DNA from 4 places in the Pseudarthrobacter humi genome. Region 2 is predicted to be linked to each of the others. Evidence: riboswitches for the same ligand, from Rfam matches in the RefSeq annotation. Region 2 holds a riboswitch; each other region holds the start of a gene.
What was found. Region 2 has a riboswitch for thiamine pyrophosphate ahead of NFC73_RS12885 (ECF transporter S component). Riboswitches for the same ligand answer to the same signal wherever they lie in the genome.
Positions count from the first base shown of each region.

Region 1: it holds a riboswitch for thiamine pyrophosphate, as region 2 does, so the genes downstream of both, thiO (glycine oxidase ThiO) here and NFC73_RS12885 (ECF transporter S component) in region 2, are expected to answer to the same signal.
Region 3: it holds a riboswitch for thiamine pyrophosphate, as region 2 does, so the genes downstream of both, thiC (phosphomethylpyrimidine synthase ThiC) here and NFC73_RS12885 (ECF transporter S component) in region 2, are expected to answer to the same signal.
Region 4: it holds a riboswitch for thiamine pyrophosphate, as region 2 does, so the genes downstream of both, thiD (bifunctional hydroxymethylpyrimidine kinase/phosphomethylpyrimidine kinase) here and NFC73_RS12885 (ECF transporter S component) in region 2, are expected to answer to the same signal.

Region 1 is NZ_JANCLV010000001.1:466,264-470,506, forward strand. Features, by position in the region: gene NFC73_RS02310 (RNB domain-containing ribonuclease) at 1-1,507, opposite strand, end outside; gene thiE (thiamine phosphate synthase) at 1,572-2,258, opposite strand; TPP riboswitch at 2,376-2,496, shown strand; gene thiO (glycine oxidase ThiO) at 2,487-3,845, shown strand; gene thiS (sulfur carrier protein ThiS) at 3,842-4,078, shown strand; gene NFC73_RS02330 (thiazole synthase) at 4,083-4,243, shown strand, end outside.
Region 2 is NZ_JANCLV010000008.1:54,502-58,744, forward strand. Features, by position in the region: gene mnhG (monovalent cation/H(+) antiporter subunit G) at 1-105, shown strand, start outside; gene NFC73_RS12875 (DUF4235 domain-containing protein) at 217-480, opposite strand; gene NFC73_RS12880 (heme-degrading domain-containing protein) at 522-1,064, opposite strand; TPP riboswitch at 1,121-1,262, shown strand; gene NFC73_RS12885 (ECF transporter S component) at 1,328-1,978, shown strand; gene NFC73_RS12890 (ABC transporter ATP-binding protein) at 1,978-3,567, shown strand; gene NFC73_RS12895 (energy-coupling factor transporter transmembrane component T family protein) at 3,564-4,243, shown strand, end outside.
Region 3 is NZ_JANCLV010000014.1:17,982-22,224, forward strand. Features, by position in the region: gene NFC73_RS16840 (hypothetical protein) at 1-223, opposite strand, end outside; gene NFC73_RS16845 (VOC family protein) at 337-1,212, opposite strand; TPP riboswitch at 1,368-1,475, shown strand; gene thiC (phosphomethylpyrimidine synthase ThiC) at 1,470-3,287, shown strand; gene NFC73_RS16855 (alpha/beta hydrolase) at 3,292-4,026, opposite strand; gene ffh (signal recognition particle protein) at 4,129-4,243, opposite strand, start outside.
Region 4 is NZ_JANCLV010000009.1:66,070-70,312, forward strand. Features, by position in the region: gene NFC73_RS13785 (Rne/Rng family ribonuclease) at 1-2,100, shown strand, start outside; TPP riboswitch at 2,202-2,299, shown strand; gene thiD (bifunctional hydroxymethylpyrimidine kinase/phosphomethylpyrimidine kinase) at 2,282-3,850, shown strand; gene rplU (50S ribosomal protein L21) at 4,123-4,243, shown strand, end outside.

The DNA of each region.
Region 1 (4,243 bases), on a different contig from region 2:
GCAGCTCGAAGTGGACCTCGCGGGCAGCGATGTCGGACGAGATCAGGCGGACCCGCACCTTGGTGCCGGATTCCAGGTCGCCGCCGCACCGGGCCGTCACGGCGGGTTCGGCGATCTGGATGATCCCCGAGGGGCCGTTCCCGTTTTTCGCGGCGCCGTTTTTCGGAGCGCCGTTCCTGGTGCCGTTGCCGTTCTTCCCGTTGCCGTTGTCCTTCTGCGGCTTGGAGCCGGAAATCACGATCGCATCGAACTCCTGGCCCACATGGTTGACCAGGAGCGCGGCCTCCACGGTGTCCAGCGCCATGCGTTCCATCCGCGATGCCAGCTGGTCGGATCCGGCCATGATCTCCGGCAGTGACGGCAGGGCTGCCCGCGCCCAGTCCGGTACCGGCTTGCCGTTGCTCAGGGCCTCGCAGATCACCAGGACAAAACGGTCGATCAGCCGCCGGAGCGGTGCCGTGGTGTGGGCATATGCAGCGCCGATGGCGGACTGGACGGCATCGTCCGGGACTGTGCCGTCGAACGCCGTGTAGCTGGCACCGCGGAACAGCATGCCGGCGGAGTGCAGGATGGCCAGTTGCCGCGGTTCCGTCGGGTCAAGGCTGCGGAGATATTCGCCGTAGCTGATCTTGCCGTCCCACGGCTTGCCCAATGCCTCGGTCTGGAGGCGGAAGTGACGCAGGGAGCGCTCGTCCGGGGCGGGCATGGTGCGCAGGATGCCCACTTCTCCCGCCAGCATCAGGTCTGCCGCCGCCATCCCCGTCATCAGGGAGATCTGGGCGTTCCAGTCCTCCACCGGAAGCTGCGGCGCAGCGGCAATCCGGTAGCCGCCGTCGGGCAGCTGCACAATTTCCTGCTCGGGCATGTTCAGGCTGGCGCCGCCGCGCTGCCGCTCCAGTTCAACGCGCTTGAGGCCCACTTCCTTCAGGAGCTGCAGGACCGGGCCGGCCGTCCCGGCGTCGAGTTCGGCCTGGACTCCCTTATAGCTCAGCTTGGCCCGGCTCCGGATGGTGGCCCTCTGGACGCTCACAGTGGAGACCTGCGCGGCGTCGTCCAGCCCGAACTCCCAGACATAGGCGGAACACAGCTGGCCGGCCAGAAGGCTGCCGGCCCCTTCGCTGATGACCTCCGGGTGCAGCGGGATACGGCCGTCAGGGGCGTAGAACGTCTGGCCGCGGCGCCGGGTCTCTGCGTCCAGCCCGCCGCCGGGGCGGACAAAGGACGGCACGTCAGCGATGGCGTAAAGCACCCGGTAGCCGGTGCCCGCACGCTCGATGAACAGCGCCTGGTCCAGGTCGGTGGACGACGCCGGATCGATGGTGAGGAAGGCCACATCCGTCAGGTCAGCACCCGGCAACTCGTGCGCGGCCACTGCCGCTTCCGCGTCCCGGACCGCCTCTGCCGGGTAGGGCCCCGGCAGTTCCAGTTCGGTCCGCAGGGCGCTCAGCGCCGCCGCGAGGTCGTTCGTCTGCTCGTGGACATTGGGGGCCAACCTATGATGTGACACGAAAATCAGGTTAGCTCGATTTCCACGGATCGTGCACGCCCGCCGCCCGCGACGCGGAGGATTGTCAGGATGCGCCGGCGTCCAGGGCCGCCAGGAGTGCCACGGCCGCCGCTGCGGGGTCCGAGGCTTCGGTGATGGCACGCACCACAACAATCCTGCCGGCGCCGGCCTCCACCACCTGCTCCACATTGCCGAGGTCGATGCCTCCGATGGCAAACCAGGGCAGCGTGGCCTGGGTGCCGCCGGCAGCGCGGACGGCTTCGGCCGCGTACCGCACCAGGTCAAGGCCGACGGCGGCCCGGCCCGGTTTCGTCGGCGTGGCCCAGACCGGTCCTACACAGAAGTAGTCCAGGCTGCCTTGGTCAGTCAGCCCACCGGACAGCCGGATGGCCCCTTCGACCTGCTCGGCGGTGTGCGTGGAAAGGCCGATCGCGGCTGGTGCCCCGAGCAGCGTGCGGGCGGAGGCGACTGGCAGGTCTTTCTGCCCGATGTGGAAGACGGGGGCGCCGGACAGCAGCGCGATATCGGCACGGTCATTGACTGCCCACAGCTTTCCGTGGCGTTCGGCGGCGGCCTGAAGCACGGCCAGCAGCTCCAGCTCCTCGGCCGCCTCGATGGCCTTGTCCCGGAGCTGGATGATGTCCACGCCGCCGGCAAACGCCGCGTCCACAAACTCGCCAAAGTCCCCGCGGTCCCGGCGCGCGTCGGTGCACAGGTACAGCCTGGCGCTGTGCGGGAGGCCGGTGTTCATGCCGCCAGCGGGGTCTGTTCCGGTCAAGGATTCGGGAGCGGCGGAGGGGACAAAGGACGTGCCTGCAGCGGCGAAGGATTGCGCGTTCATGGAAACCAGCCTAAGTCCCCTAAACTGGGCGGGTACTGCGGGAGCCCGTTGCAGCCGTCACAAAGCGGCCGGGCTGAGAGGGCGTCAGAGCCGACCGCTTGACCTGATCCGGCTAGTACCGGCGTAGGGAAGGAACATATGCCCCCCGCAATCAGCAGCCCGCCTGAGCCCGCACCAGCCAGCGTCCCGGCCAGCACCGCCACCGCCCTGCACGCCGACGTGGCCGTCATCGGCGGCGGAATCATCGGCCACGCCATAGCCTGGGAAGTCCGGCGATCCGGCCGTTCCGTCGTCCTGATCGATGATGCCCCCGGCAACGGCGCCAGCTGGGCAGCCGCCGGCATGCTGGCCCCTGTGAGCGAACTGCACTACCAGGAGGAAGACCTCCTTGAGCTGATGCTGGCATCCTCCGGCCTGTGGCCTGCCTTTGCGGCGGACCTCGCCCTGGCCGGGGCCGGCGATACCGGATATCTGACGACGCCGACCCTCGCCATCGGCGCGGACGCTGCGGACCGCCGGGCGCTGATGGACCTCCGGGCGGTGCAGCAGGCCAGCGGCCTGGTGGTGGAACCCCTGACTGTCCGTGAAGCCAGGACCAGGGAATCCCTGCTCAGCCCGGCCATATCCTGCGCCCTGGACATCCCCGCCGACCACCAGGTGGATCCGCGGAAACTCGTGGCGTGCCTCCAGGAAGTCCTGGCCCTCCACGAACCGGGAGCAGGAACCGCCGTGGCTGGTGCCCGCGCGGGATTCGCCGTTGACCAACGTGCCGCTGCTCTGCTCTGGGAGGACGGCCGCGTCAGCGGCGTGAAGCTCGCCCACGGCGGAACTGTCCAGGCCCGGGAGACCGTCGTGGCCAACGGATTGCAGGCAGGGTCGCTGGAGGGCCTGCCGGTTGGACTGCACCTGCCCCTGCGGCCCGTCTACGGTGACATCCTGCGGCTGGCTGTTCCGCGGCACCTGCGTCCGCTCCTCACCTCCACTGTCCGCGGAATGGTCCATGGTGTGCCGGTCTACATCGTTCCCCGGCAGGACGGCACCGTAGTGATCGGGGCAACGCAACGGGAAGACGCGCTCGCCGGGACGGGCGACGCCGCCGTCTCGGCGGTCGGCGTCTACCAGTTGTTGCGGGACGCCCAGGTCCTCGTGCCGGCCGTCTCGGAGCTTGAACTCCTGGAATGCACGGCACGGGCAAGGCCTGCGACCCCGGACAACGCCCCTCTCCTCGGCCGCGTACCGTCTTCCGCGCCACGGCCGGGGACCACGGCGGACATCGCCGGGCTGATGGTTGCCACCGGATTCTTCCGCCACGGAGTGCTCCTGGCTCCGGCGGCGGCGGCCATCTGCCGGGACCTGCTGGACGGCCGGACGGACCCGCGATGGGGGGCCCTCAGCCCGGCCCGCTTTTCAGGAAAGCACCACGTAGCCGGCACACAGTCCCCAGACAAGGACATCAGCAGCACGAAGGACCTCGACCCACAGAAGGAATCAGCATGAACATCACCCTCAACGGCTCGCGCCATTCCGTGGCGGACGACGCCTCCATCACCACCCTCATCAGCCAGGTCACCGGCCGTCCCCTCGCGGCCAACGGCCAGGCAACAGACGGGCAGAAACTCGGCGTCGCCGTCGCCCATAACTCCGCAGTAGTACCCCGCAGCCAGTGGTTCGTCACGGCGCTTGCCGAAGGTGACGACGTCGAACTGGTCACAGCAGTCCAGGGAGGCTGACACCATGACAGTAACCAGCAACATCAGCACACATAGCCGTCCCGAGGCCGCAGACAGGCTGGTCATCGACGGCGTCGAGCTCGGCTCCCGCCTCATCATGGGCACCGGTGGCGCCCCGAGCCTCGACGGGCTCGGCGCCGCCCTGCTGGCCTCCGGAACCGAGTT
Region 2 (4,243 bases):
GAACTCGACGCCGTGGTTCAGAAGGCGGCCCAGTCGGCCCGGGATGAGTCGGCCCGGGAAGAGTCGTCAAGGGATGAAGCGTCCGACGGCGGCCGGCGGGACTGAAGCGTCACGCGCAGCCCCCGGCGTCCCGTGTGAGTTTTTGTCCAGATCATCGGGTATCTCGGCCGGCTTGAGCCGATTATCTGGACAAAAACTCAGGGGATGGTGGTGCGGTCAGACTATGTCCTGGGACTTGGCGAAACGGGTGATGGCCCGCTGCGTGCCGCGGTTGGCGAGCACCTGGATGATGGTGCTGACCGAGGCCGAAATGAGCGCAAACGTCAGGGCCGAGCGCAGGGTGGTGGGAGTGTCTTCGTCCTTGCCGGTGGGGGGCTTCCGGCCGGTGGACTTTTCCCACACCGTATTGACCACCTTGGTGCCGACGAACCCGGCGCCGATGCTGATTGCAGTGCCGAGCAGCTTGATGAACAGGTTCATTCGTTGAACTCCTTGTGAGCGGATCCGGGACTTCCTTTAGCCTAACCCGGCTGCATGGACTCCAGAATCTCCCGCAGGGCTTCCACCACCAGATCGTGGTCCTGCTGCTGGGGCAGGCCCGAGACCGTCACCGTGGCCACCGCACCCACACCGGCGACGTAGACCGGGAAGCAGCCGCCGTGCGGGGCATAGGTGGACTCGTCGAACCAGCCGTGGTCCTCGATCCGGCCGCCATGCAGCCTGCCGCGCAGGCCCACCAGCAGCGACGGGATCTCATACCTGGCGGCGGTGCGCTGCTTGGCCCGGATCCAGTGCTCGTTGTCCGGGGTGGCGCCGTCCAGGGCCACGTGGAACAGGACCTGGTCACCCTTGGTGATGTCGATCGCGATGGGCAGCTTCCGACTCTTGCCCAGCTCCACCAGGAGCAGCCCGAGGTTGAGGGAGTCGTCCTTGCTGAAATGCGGAAACTGCAGCTCGTTGATCTCGGCTTCGACCCGGGCAATCAGGGCCTCAAGCAGCCCCGCCGGCTGGGGCACTGTCGAATCAGGATTGAACGCAGTCACAGTCGGGTTGTTGGCAGTCATGGCCCACAATCTACCCCGCCCGCGGTGTAAACTGGAGCACGCCCATCAGGGCAGATTTATTACGACAGGGGAGCGCCGCCGTCGGACATCACTGGCATTGCCAGGGAACCGCAGGTGGGCGCTGAGAGTGCGGACAGCCGCAGACCCTCGAACCTGATCCGGTTAGTACCGGCGCAAGGGAGTCGAGTTCTCGAAGTGTCCGGAAACGGCGGCAGCGCCGCACTCCGGGGCACTTTCCCCTCCTGTTCCTCAGGAGGACCAAAATGACAACTGCAGCAATCAAAAAGACCGGCAATACCTGGCGTGTTGTGGACATCGTGGTGGCGGCGCTCATCGCCATCACCGGCGGCGTGATCTTCTGGGCCTGGTCCCAGGGCGCCGGCATCGTCTCCGCCCCCATGAACGCCGTTTACCCCCCGCTGACCGGCCTGATCGCCGGCGGCTGGATGATCCCGGCAGTGCTGGGCATGCTCATCATCCGCAAACCCGGTGCGGCGATCTTCTGCGAAACTGTGGCCGCCACCGGCGAACTCATCATGGGCTCGCAGTACGGCGCCACGGTGCTGATCTCCGGACTCCTCCAGGGCCTGGGCGCCGAGCTGGTGTTCTTCCTGCTGGTGTACGGCAACTTCCGGTTCAAGTCCTTCCTGCACCAGAAGTACAACCTCATCGCCGCGCTGTTGGCCGGTGCCGGCGCGGGCCTGTTCTGCGGCCTCAATGACTCGTTCCTGCCGTGGGGCTGGAACATCGCCTACGAGCCCGGCGACAAGCTCGCGTACATCGTGTTCTGCACCATCTCCGGCGCGGTGATTGCGGGCGCGCTGTCCTGGATCGCCACCCGCGGCCTGGCCCGGACCGGTGTGCTGAGCTCGTTCGCATCCCGGAAGGCAGCGTCGGAGCCCGTCTTCAACTGATGACCGCTTCCGACGCCGGCGCTTCCGGAGTGCGCCCCGCCGCGGTGTCCGCCCGTGGCTGGGGCTGGCGGCATGCGGGACGTTCCGCGCCCGCGGTCCAGGGGCTCGACCTCGACATCGCTCCCGGCGAGCGGGTGCTGCTGCTGGGCCCATCGGGCGCAGGCAAGTCAACACTGCTGCACGCGCTCGCAGGGGTGCTGGGGGATGAAGGGGACGACGCCGACGAAACCGGTTCGCTGCTGATCGACGGTGTGGTGCCGCGCGGGCAGCGCGGCCGCTCGGGCCTGATGCAGCAGGATCCGGAAACGCAAGTGGTGCTTTCGCGCCTGGGCGACGACGTCGCCTTCGGGGCCGAGAACCTCGCCGTGCCGCGGGACGAGATCTGGCGGCGCGTCCATGAAGCGCTCGACGACGTCGGGCTGCGGAGTGCCGGCCCTGGTCCCGGCGGGCTCCCGCTGGACCACCCGACGTCGGCCCTGTCCGGCGGGCAGAAGCAGCGCCTGGCGCTGGCCGGGATCCTCGCGATGCGGCCCGGGCTGATCCTGCTGGATGAGCCCACAGCGAACCTTGATCCCGCCGGCGTGCTGGAAGTCCGGGACGCCGTGGGCCGCTGCCTGGACAAAACCGGCGCCACCCTGGTTGTGGTGGAACACCGCGTGTCCGTCTGGAAGGACCTGGTGGACCGGATTGTGGTGCTGCAGCCGGGCTCGGCAGCGGGCTCCACAGGAGGTTCCGCCGCATCGTCCGCAGTCCTGCTGGACGGGCCGCCGGACCAGGTGCTCGCGGAGGCGCGGGACATGCTGATCGGCGCGGGCGTCTGGGTGCCGGGGTACGTGCCGGCAACCCGCCGCCGCGTGTCCGCAGGCTCCGGTGACCTGCTGCTGGCCGCCGAGGACCTGGCCGTCTCCCGCGAGCGTCCGCGGCGCCGCGGCTTCCGGACCATCCCGCCGGTACCGGTGCAGCACGGCATCGCGGCCCAGGTCCGTTCCGGCCACGCACTCACCGTCACAGGACCCAACGGCGCCGGAAAGTCAACGTTCGCACTGACCCTCGCCGGTCTGCTGGCGCCGGTGGCGGGGAAGGTGTCCGCCGCCGTCGAGCTTTCCGAAGGCGCCGGGATTGACCCCTTCAAATGGAAAGCCAACCAGCTGATTTCCCGCATCGGAACCGTCTTCCAGGAACCCGAGCACCAGTTCGTTACCGGCCGCGTGCTGGACGAACTGATGTTCGGCCCGCGGCACCTGGGCCATGGCGAGGAGCGGGTTGATGAGCTGCTGGAACGGCTGCGCCTGACGCACCTGGTGGACGCCAATCCGTACACGCTCTCGGGAGGCGAAAAGCGGCGCCTCTCGGTGGCCACTGTCCTCGCGGCCCACCCTCGTGTGCTGGTCCTCGACGAGCCGACGTTCGGCCAGGATGCCAACACCTGGGCTGAGCTCGCATCGTTCCTCTCAGAACTGCTCGACGCCGGGACCTCCGTGGTTTCCGTGACCCACGACCAGGAGTTCAGCGCCGTCCTGGGCGGGGCCGAACTGCGGCTTGGACCGGCCTCACGCGGCGGCGCACGCCAGGAAGCGGGTGCGGCATGAGGGATGCCCTGACCCTCCGCAGCAACCACGCGCTGCTGACGCGCGCCAACCCGCTGGCCAAGTTCGCCGTCGTCTTCCTCATCACCCTGGTGCTGGCGCTCTCCATCGACTGGGTGTCTGCTTCGGTGGCGCTTGGGGCCGAGCTCGTGATCTTCCCGCTGGCGGGCCTCACCCTGCGCCTGCTGTGGCAGCGCGGCTGGCCGCTCATCATCGCGGCAGCCCTGGGCGGCTGGAGCACGGCGATCGTCGCGGCGGACGGCGGCGCTGTACTGCTCGACGTCGGGATCTGGTCGATCAGCGAAGGTTCCCTCCAGCTGGGAATCGGTTTTATGCTGCGCGGCCTCGCGATTGCCCTGCCGGCGATCCTGCTGATGACCTGCACGGACCCCACCGACCTTGCCGATGCGCTGGCCCAGAAGGCCCGGCTGCCGCACCGTTTTGTCCTCGGCACGCTGGCCGCGATGCGGCTGGTGGGACTTATGGCCGAGGAATGGCAGACCATCGGCATGGCGCGGCGGGCCCGCGGCGTGGGCTCGCAGGGCAGCCCGCTGCAACGGCTGCGGGCCACGCTCGGGCAGAGCTTCGGGCTCCTGGTCCAGGCCATCCGCCGTGCGTCCCGGCTGGCCATCACCATGGAAGCGCGCGGTTTTGGCACCGGCCTGCGGACATGGGCCCG
Region 3 (4,243 bases), on a different contig from region 2:
CCCCTAGGAGGGAATCACTGGCGACGTCAACCATGGCCAGTTCGTAGTCCGCGCCACCGGCGTGCACCGCAACGCCGGCAAGGTCGCCAAGCTGCTCGATTTCGAAATCGCTGATTCCGGGAATCCGCAGGGCCTGGCCCTCCGGGGAGCCCCCTGCATCCAGGACGGCCGCCCGCTTCAGCGCGGCATCGTGAGTGGAAACAAAAATTTCAGTGAAGCCCATGGGAACAGCCCTCATTCCGTCGACGGTGCGGCCTGGAAGGGCAGCAGCAAGTGCCGCCCCGGCCGTTCAGAATCAGCCTAGTACAAGGCAAGCCGCACACTTGGCATCCGCACTCAGCGGACGGCGACCCGGATATTATTGCGCCACGGGTCCTCGAAGCGAAGCTCGGCGCCCGTGTGGTGCGAGGCCACACCGGCGACCCTCAGGCGGTCGGCGAGCGCTCCGACGTCATCCCCGGAAGGGACCTCGATGAGCACTTCGCCGAGGCCCAGGGTGTCCTTGCGGGGACCGGCTCCGCGGCTGTTCCAGACGTTCATGGCCATGTGGTGGTGATACCGGCCCGCGGAGACAAACAGTGCCTGCCCGTGCCAGCCGGCGGTCTTTTCGAAGCCCAGCGTGCCGACGTAGAAATCGTGCGCTGACTGGACGTCGCCCACCTGGAGGTGGACGTGGCCCACGCCGGCTTCGCTGGCCCGCTGGCCGGCGACGGATTCCTGGGTCAGGTGCTGCTCGAGGTAGCGCTGCGGCGGCAGTGCCAGGCTGTCCATCACGACATCCTTCCCGTTCCAGGACCAGTTTTCGCGGGGCCTGTCCCAGTACAGTTCGACGCCGTTGCCCTCGGGGTCGTTGAAGTAGAAGGCCTCGCTGACGAGGTGGTCGGCGCTGCCGGTGAAGGACCGGGGTTCATACTGGGCGGCGGTGGCTACCGTGGCGGCCAGCGAAGCCTGGTCGTCAAACAGCAGTGCGGTGTGGAACAACCCGGCCTCTCCCCTGCCAGGCAGATTCAAGGACGGGGCGGCCGCGAGATGGACCAGCGGGCGTTGAAGGCGGCCAAGATAGACGCCGCCATCCTGTTCCGCGACGACGTCCAGGCCGAGCGCACGCTGGTAATAGTCGGTCATCAGTTTCATGTCGCCCACCTTGAGCATCACGGTGCCCATGGAGAGGGCAGCAGGAAGGAGATCCCGGCTGGTGGCTTCTGCAGTCATGTGAACACTCCCGGTCCGCTGGCCTTCGGACGGAAGGCCGCTATGGTTCCAATTTACTTGAACCTTCAATTTAATTCAAGTGGCAGAGCAGACGGATTGCGACCGCATTCCCGTGATTGCTGTGACGGGTCCACCCTCGGCCTGTGGTAGCTTCAACTTGACCACACGGGAGCCCTTGCAGGGGCTGAGATCGGGCTGACGCAGCCTGCGACCGTTGAACCTGTCCGGGTAATGCCGGCGAAGGAAGTGAGTATTCATTGAATACACAAGAAACACAGCTGATCCCTGCCAAAAATGAAGCCGACGTGGATCAAACGCTCCAACCTGAAACCCAGTCGCTGAAGTCCCACTCGCTGGCGTTTATCAACGATGAGGCCACCGGGATCCGCGTTCCCGTGACCGAAATCGCCCTCGAACCGTCGCCAAACGGCGAGGCGAACGGGCCTTTCCGGACCTACCGAACGGCGGGACCGGGCAGCGATCCGGTGGTGGGCCTCAACCCGTTCCGCTCGGAGTGGATCGCCGCCCGCGGAGACACCGAGCCCTATAGCGGCCGGGAGCGGAACCTGCTCGACGACGGCAAGTCGGCCGTGCGCCGGGGCGCAGCCTCTGCGGAATGGAAGGGTGCTCAGCCGGTTCCCCGCCGCGCCGTCGAAGGCAAGACCGTCACGCAGATGCACTACGCGCGGAAGGGTGTCATCACCCCCGAGATGCAGTTCATCGCCCTCCGTGAAAATTGCGACGTGGAACTGGTCCGCAGCGAGGTGGCGGCCGGCCGGGCCATCATCCCCAACAACATCAACCACCCGGAATCCGAACCAATGATTATCGGCAAGGCCTTCCTGGTGAAGATCAATGCCAACATCGGCAACTCGGCCGTGACCAGCTCCATCGCCGAGGAAGTAGACAAACTCCAGTGGGCCACCCAGTGGGGTGCCGACACGGTGATGGACCTGTCCACCGGCGACGACATCCACACCACCCGGGAATGGCTCATCCGCAACTCCCCCGTCCCCATCGGCACGGTGCCCATCTACCAGGCCCTGGAGAAGGTCAACGGCGAGGCCAACGCCCTGACTTGGGAGATCTACCGGGACACGGTCATTGAGCAATGCGAGCAGGGTGTGGACTACATGACCATCCACGCCGGCGTGCTGCTGCGTTACGTGCCGCTGACGGCCAACCGCGTCACCGGCATCGTCTCCCGAGGCGGCGCGATCATGGCCGGGTGGTGCCTGGCGCACCACCAGGAGAACTTCCTCTACACCCACTTCGACGAGCTGTGCGAAATCTTCGCCAAGTACGACGTCGCGTTCTCCCTGGGCGACGGACTGCGCCCGGGGGCGACGGCGGACGCCAACGACGCCGCCCAGTTCGCCGAGCTGGACACGCTGGCTGAACTGACCCAGCGGGCGTGGGAATTCGACGTGCAGGTCATGGTGGAAGGTCCCGGGCACGTCCCGTTCCACCTGGTACGGGAGAACGTGGAACGCCAGCAGGAACTCTGCAAGGGCGCCCCGTTCTATACCCTGGGGCCGCTGGTCACGGATATTGCCCCGGGCTATGACCACATCACGTCCGCAATCGGCGCCACCGAAATCGCCCGGTACGGCACGGCGATGCTTTGCTACGTCACGCCCAAGGAACACCTTGGCCTGCCGAACAAGGACGACGTGAAGACCGGGGTGATCACCTACAAGATCGCCGCCCACGCAGCAGACCTTGCCAAAGGCCACCCCGGCGCCCATGAGAGGGATGATGCCCTGTCCAAGGCCCGGTTCGAGTTCCGCTGGCGCGACCAGTTCGCGCTGTCCCTGGACCCGGTCACGGCGGAGGCCTTCCACGACGAGACGCTGCCTGCCGAACCGGCCAAAACCGCCCACTTCTGCTCCATGTGCGGCCCGAAGTTCTGTTCCATGAAGATCAGCCAGGACATCAGGGACGAATACGGTTCGGCAGACTCGCAGGCGGCCATCGCCGAGGCCTACAGCGGGATGCGCGAAAAGAGTGCGGAGTTCCTGGCCGCCGGCGGGAAGGTCTACCTCCCCGAGCTTCGGATCCCGGCCGGCAGCTGACGGCTCAGGAAGCCTGAACCGAGCGTGACCTGCCGACGTCGGCGATGAAGGACCGGATGGCACGGTCACCTTCGGCAGAGTCCTGGGGCCGGTGTCCTCCCGCAGCAATGCGGTGCAGGGCACCGGTTTCCTGCAGATATCCGGCGATTTCCTCGTAGAGCGGTTCCCACCCACCCGTCAGGACCAGGGTGGGGACGCCCGGAACAATGTGCAGCGGGGCCTCCCAGGACGGCGCCTGCAACCGGAGCCGGCGCGCCGACCGTTTTTCCTCCGGCGTGGCGGGCTCCTGCAGGTCCGCCGCGAACATTCGCCGCACGAACTCCCGCTGGAAGTCTTCATCGCTGAGCTGGTTTCGGAGGTCGAACAGCGGTTGCATCAGGGCGCGGTGTGCGGCCGTGGCCGGCAGTTCTGCGGTCAGGGACAGGCACGCCGGTTCTACCAGCGTGAGGGAATACACCAGCTCGGGGCGTTCCACGGCAGCCATCATGGCCGCAATCGCGCCCTCGGCGTGGGCAACAACATGGCCGCCGGCGGCCCCGCGGCCGTCATCGGCAAGTGAGCGCAGGATGATGGCGGTATCTTCGGAGAACGAGGACTCCACGGGTTCAGCGACGGAGTCAAAACCGTGCCGCCGCAGGAACAGGGCGTCGTACGTCAGCGCCATGCCGTGCTGGCGCAGCCACGCCGCGGCACCGAAAGGTCCGGCGCCGTGCACGAACACTACCCGCTGTTTGAACATGACCCAACCCTATTCCACGGCACCGACATCCCTATTGGGCAGGAGCCAGTGTGGTTATGAGTGCCCACAACGACGCCTGCTGCTACCCAGTCGGGAGGGTGGTTACTTGCCGAGGAACTTGTCGAATCCCTTGGGTAGGTTCAGCTGCGACGGGTCGAAGTCGCCGCCCTGCTGGCCGAATGCTGCCCCCGTGGGGAGCGCCTTCGCCGCGCCGGCC
Region 4 (4,243 bases), on a different contig from region 2:
CGCGACGACAGAATCCAGATCGCCGTCCTGGAAGACGGCGTCCTGGCCGAGCACTTTGTGTCCAAGACGCAGCAGGATTCCTTGATCGGCAACGTCTACCTGGGCAAGGTCCAGAACGTCCTGCCGTCCATGGAAGCGGCGTTCGTTGACATCGGACGCGGCCGCAACGCCGTGCTGTACGCCGGTGAGGTGAACTGGGAAGCCGTCAACCTCGAAGGCAAGCAGCGCCGGATCGAAAACGCGCTCAAGTCCGGCGACACCGTCCTGGTCCAGGTCACCAAGGACCCCGTGGGCCACAAGGGCGCACGCCTGACCAGCCAGATCTCCCTGCCCGGCCGCTACCTGGTCTACGTGCCCGGCGGCTCCATGACCGGCATCTCCCGCAAACTGCCCGACGTCGAGCGCAACCGCCTCAAGCGCATCCTCAAGGACCGCCTCCCGGAGCACGCCGGCGTCATCGTCCGCACCGCTGCCGAAGGCGCCTCCGAAGAGGAGCTCACGCACGACATCAACCGGCTGCGCGCGCAGTGGGAAGGCATCGAAAGCCAGTCCACGTCCACCAAGATCCTCGCGCCGGAGCTGCTCTACGGCGAACCTGACCTCACCATCAAGGTGGTCCGTGATGTCTTCAACGAGGACTTCTCCAAGCTGATCGTCTCCGGTGAAGAGGCCTGGGACACTATCGAGGCGTACGTCACCTACGTGGCCCCGGACCTCGTGGGCCGCCTGGAAAAGTGGACCAAGGACCAGGACATCTTCGCTGCGTGGCGGATCGATGAGCAGATCCACAAGGCCCTGGAACGCAAGGTCTTCCTGCCTTCGGGCGGCTCGCTGGTCATTGACCGCACCGAAGCCATGACAGTGGTGGACGTCAATACCGGCAAGTTCACCGGCAGCGGCGGCAACCTCGAGGAAACCGTCACCAAGAACAACCTCGAGGCAGCTGAAGAAGTGGTCCGGCAGCTCCGGCTCCGCGACATCGGCGGCATCATCGTCATCGACTTCATCGATATGGTCCTCGAATCCAACCGCGACCTGGTCCTGCGCCGCATGGTGGAATGCCTGGGCCGCGACCGGACCAAGCACCAGGTGGCCGAAGTGACCTCGCTGGGCCTCGTGCAGATGACGCGTAAGCGCATGGGCACCGGGCTCCTGGAAGTCTTCGGCGAGCAGTGTGAAACCTGTGCAGGCCGCGGAATCGTCACCCACGACGACCCCGTGGAGCACCGCCGCGCCAACACGGTAGCCGCGGAGCACCACGTGCAGCGGGTTGACAGCCGTCCGGAAGCCCAGCGCACCGACAGCGTGCGGACTGACAGCCAGCGCCCGGACAGCCAGCCGGGTGGCCGCACTGACCGGAAGCGCCGCCGCGGACGGGGCGGCCAGCCGTTGGAAACGGCGCCGGCAGCTCCGGTGCAGATCCACACGGTCCATCCGGAAGCCAGCGATGCCGAGCGCCATGCGAAGGCGGAGGCCACTCGGGCAGCGCTTGCGAACATTGCGGCCGCAGCCCACGCTGCGCACCTGCACGACGACGAGGTGGCTCAGGCATCAGCTGCCGCGGGCCGGCAGCCTGCGGCTCCGGTGCCGGCTCCGGCTGGGCAGTCCGAAACGGACTCCAACGGCCGCCCGGCCGCTGTGCTGACCTTCGGCGGCGAGCAGGTAGTGCTGCCGTTCGTGGCGCACCACGAGGACCAGCCGCACGCACCTGCCCTGACGCTTGACCGCCTCGCGGAGGCCTTCGCCCACCTTGGTGAGCCGGCTCCTGTAGCGGAAAGCACGCCGCCGGCAGTCCAGGCAGCTGAACGCCGGGCGGCCGAACCTGCCCGCCAGCAGCAGCCAGCGGCGGAGAAGGATTACTCCGACCACACTGAAGAGCCCCGTGCCCGCCGTCCCCGGCGGAACCGGAGTGCCAGCCGTGCCCAGGGCGCAGCCAACGCCACGTCCGTAGAACATCACGAAGCTGCTGCGGCGGCTGCTGCCGGACACACCCACGCCGCCAAGGCCCCGGAACCCCTCAAGGCTCCTGTGGCCGACAAACCGGTTGCCGCCAACGCGCCCATCATCCTGGGCGTAGGCGTTCCGGCCTCGGAGCTCTGACCAAACAGTAGGGCAAGCCAATACAACGGCGCCCGGACGTGCCTGTGAATCACAGGCTGCGTCCGGGCGTCCGGCGTTAAGTCGCGAGGAACGCTAGGCTGGTGACTGACACGGGGTGCCGCGCAGAGAGCCGGCTGAGATCCACACCCGTTGAACCTGTCCGGTTAGCACCGGCGAAGGGATGTCTCCTTTGGCTTCAACTTCTGTTCTTCCTCCTGCAACGCCCGCGGCGGCTCTGCCGAAAACCCCAGCAACCCGGGCTGAGGTCCGGGTGCTGCGTGACGTCCCGCGGGTGCTGTCCATTGCCGGATCGGACCCTTCAGGGGGCGCGGGCGTCCAGGCCGACCTCAAAAGCATTGCAGCCCTTGGCGGCTACGGCATGGCGGCGATCACCGCGCTGACGGTCCAAAACACCCAGGGGGTCCAGGCGGTTCACGTCCCGCCGGCGTCCTTCCTGGGCCAGCAGCTCGCTGCCATCAGCGATGACATCACCATCGACGCGGTCAAGATCGGCATGCTGGGCGACGCTGCGGTGATAGGCGTGGTCCGCGACTGGCTGGAAAAGGTACGTCCCGCCGTCGTCGTTCTTGATCCGGTGATGGTGGCCACAAGCGGCGACCGGCTGCTGCAGGAGTCTGCCGAGGCGGCCCTGCGGGAGCTGCTCCCGCTCGCGGACCTGATCACCCCCAACCTGGCGGAACTGGCCATCCTGGTGGCGGAGCCGCAGGCGAGGGAATGGCACGACGCGCTCGGGCAGGGGCAGCGGTTGTCCGCCGCGACCGGCGCCACCGTCCTGGTCAAGGGCGGCCATCTCGACGGCGGTGCGTGCCCTGATGCCCTGGTCAACGCCGGCGGGCTGCTCGCCCAAGAGGTAGTGGAAGTGAGCGGGGACAGGATCCCCACCCGCAACAGCCACGGCACCGGCTGCTCGCTGTCATCGGCCATGGCCACGGCCCAGGCCCGGCTGGGTGACTGGGAAGCCGCGTTGCGGCAAGTGAAGCCCTGGCTGGTGGGCGCGCTGCGGGCCGCTGACCAACTGAAGGTGGGCGCGGGCAACGGCCCCATCAACCACTTTCACCACATGCAACAGATTCCGGCGGCCGGCGAATTCGCGGAGACGCTGCGCCGGGCGTCGGCGCCGGATCTCGCGGCCATCTACGGGCTGGACTTCATCCGCGACCTGGCGGCCGGAACATTGGCTGAGGAACAATTCGCCTATTACCTCGCCCAGGACGCCATCTACCTCAACGGGTATTCACGGGTCCTCGCCCGAGCCAGTGCGCTGGCGCCCACGGAAGCCGCGCAGCTGTTCTGGGCGAAGTCGGCCCGGCAATGCCTTGAGGTCGAATCCGAACTGCACCGCACGTGGCTGAGCACCAGGACCGTGGACTCCGTCCTTGGGCCTGTCACCAAGTCCTACGTGGACCACCTGGTGGCGGCCTCGGCCTCCGGCAGCTATGCGGTCCTCGTGGCGGCGGTGCTGCCGTGCTTCTGGCTGTACGCCGAAGTGGGACAGACCCTCCACGCGGAGTTCCTGGCCGCCGGTGCTTCGCCGGCGCATCCCTATGCCGACTGGCTGCGGGCCTATGCTGACGAGGATTTCGCCCAGGCCACGCGCGACGCCATCGCCTTGGCTGACGACGCCGGCCGGAGTGCTTCCGCGGATGAACGGGCGGCGATGCTGGTGGCCTTCAGGCAGTCGTGCCGGTTCGAGGCGGAATTCTTCGACGCGCCGCGAATTCATTCCTGACAGGCTGCGGCCTGTGCGGCCTGTACGATAGTCAGGCACGGTTTTGGATTGTCAGTGCAGTACCTGCTTGTGGGTACTATCACAGACAACCTGCCGTAACCAGCCTCATTTGCGGCCGAAGGCAAAATTAGCGTATTCTAGATCTTCGGTGCTTACGCCAACACTTGGGTTACGACCCCACGGCGTTGAGGCACAGCGAGAACCCAGCCAAATACGGAACAGGGTTCAGCACGCAAATTTAGTAATAAACGTCGAGAGAAGTGAGTTCCCAAGTGGTGTACGCGATTGTCCGCGCAGGCGGCCGCCAAGAGAAGGTTTCCGTTGGAGACTTCGTTACCCTGAACCGCGTCCCCGGTGGAGCCGGCAGCACCTTTGAGTTGCCCGCACTGCTCC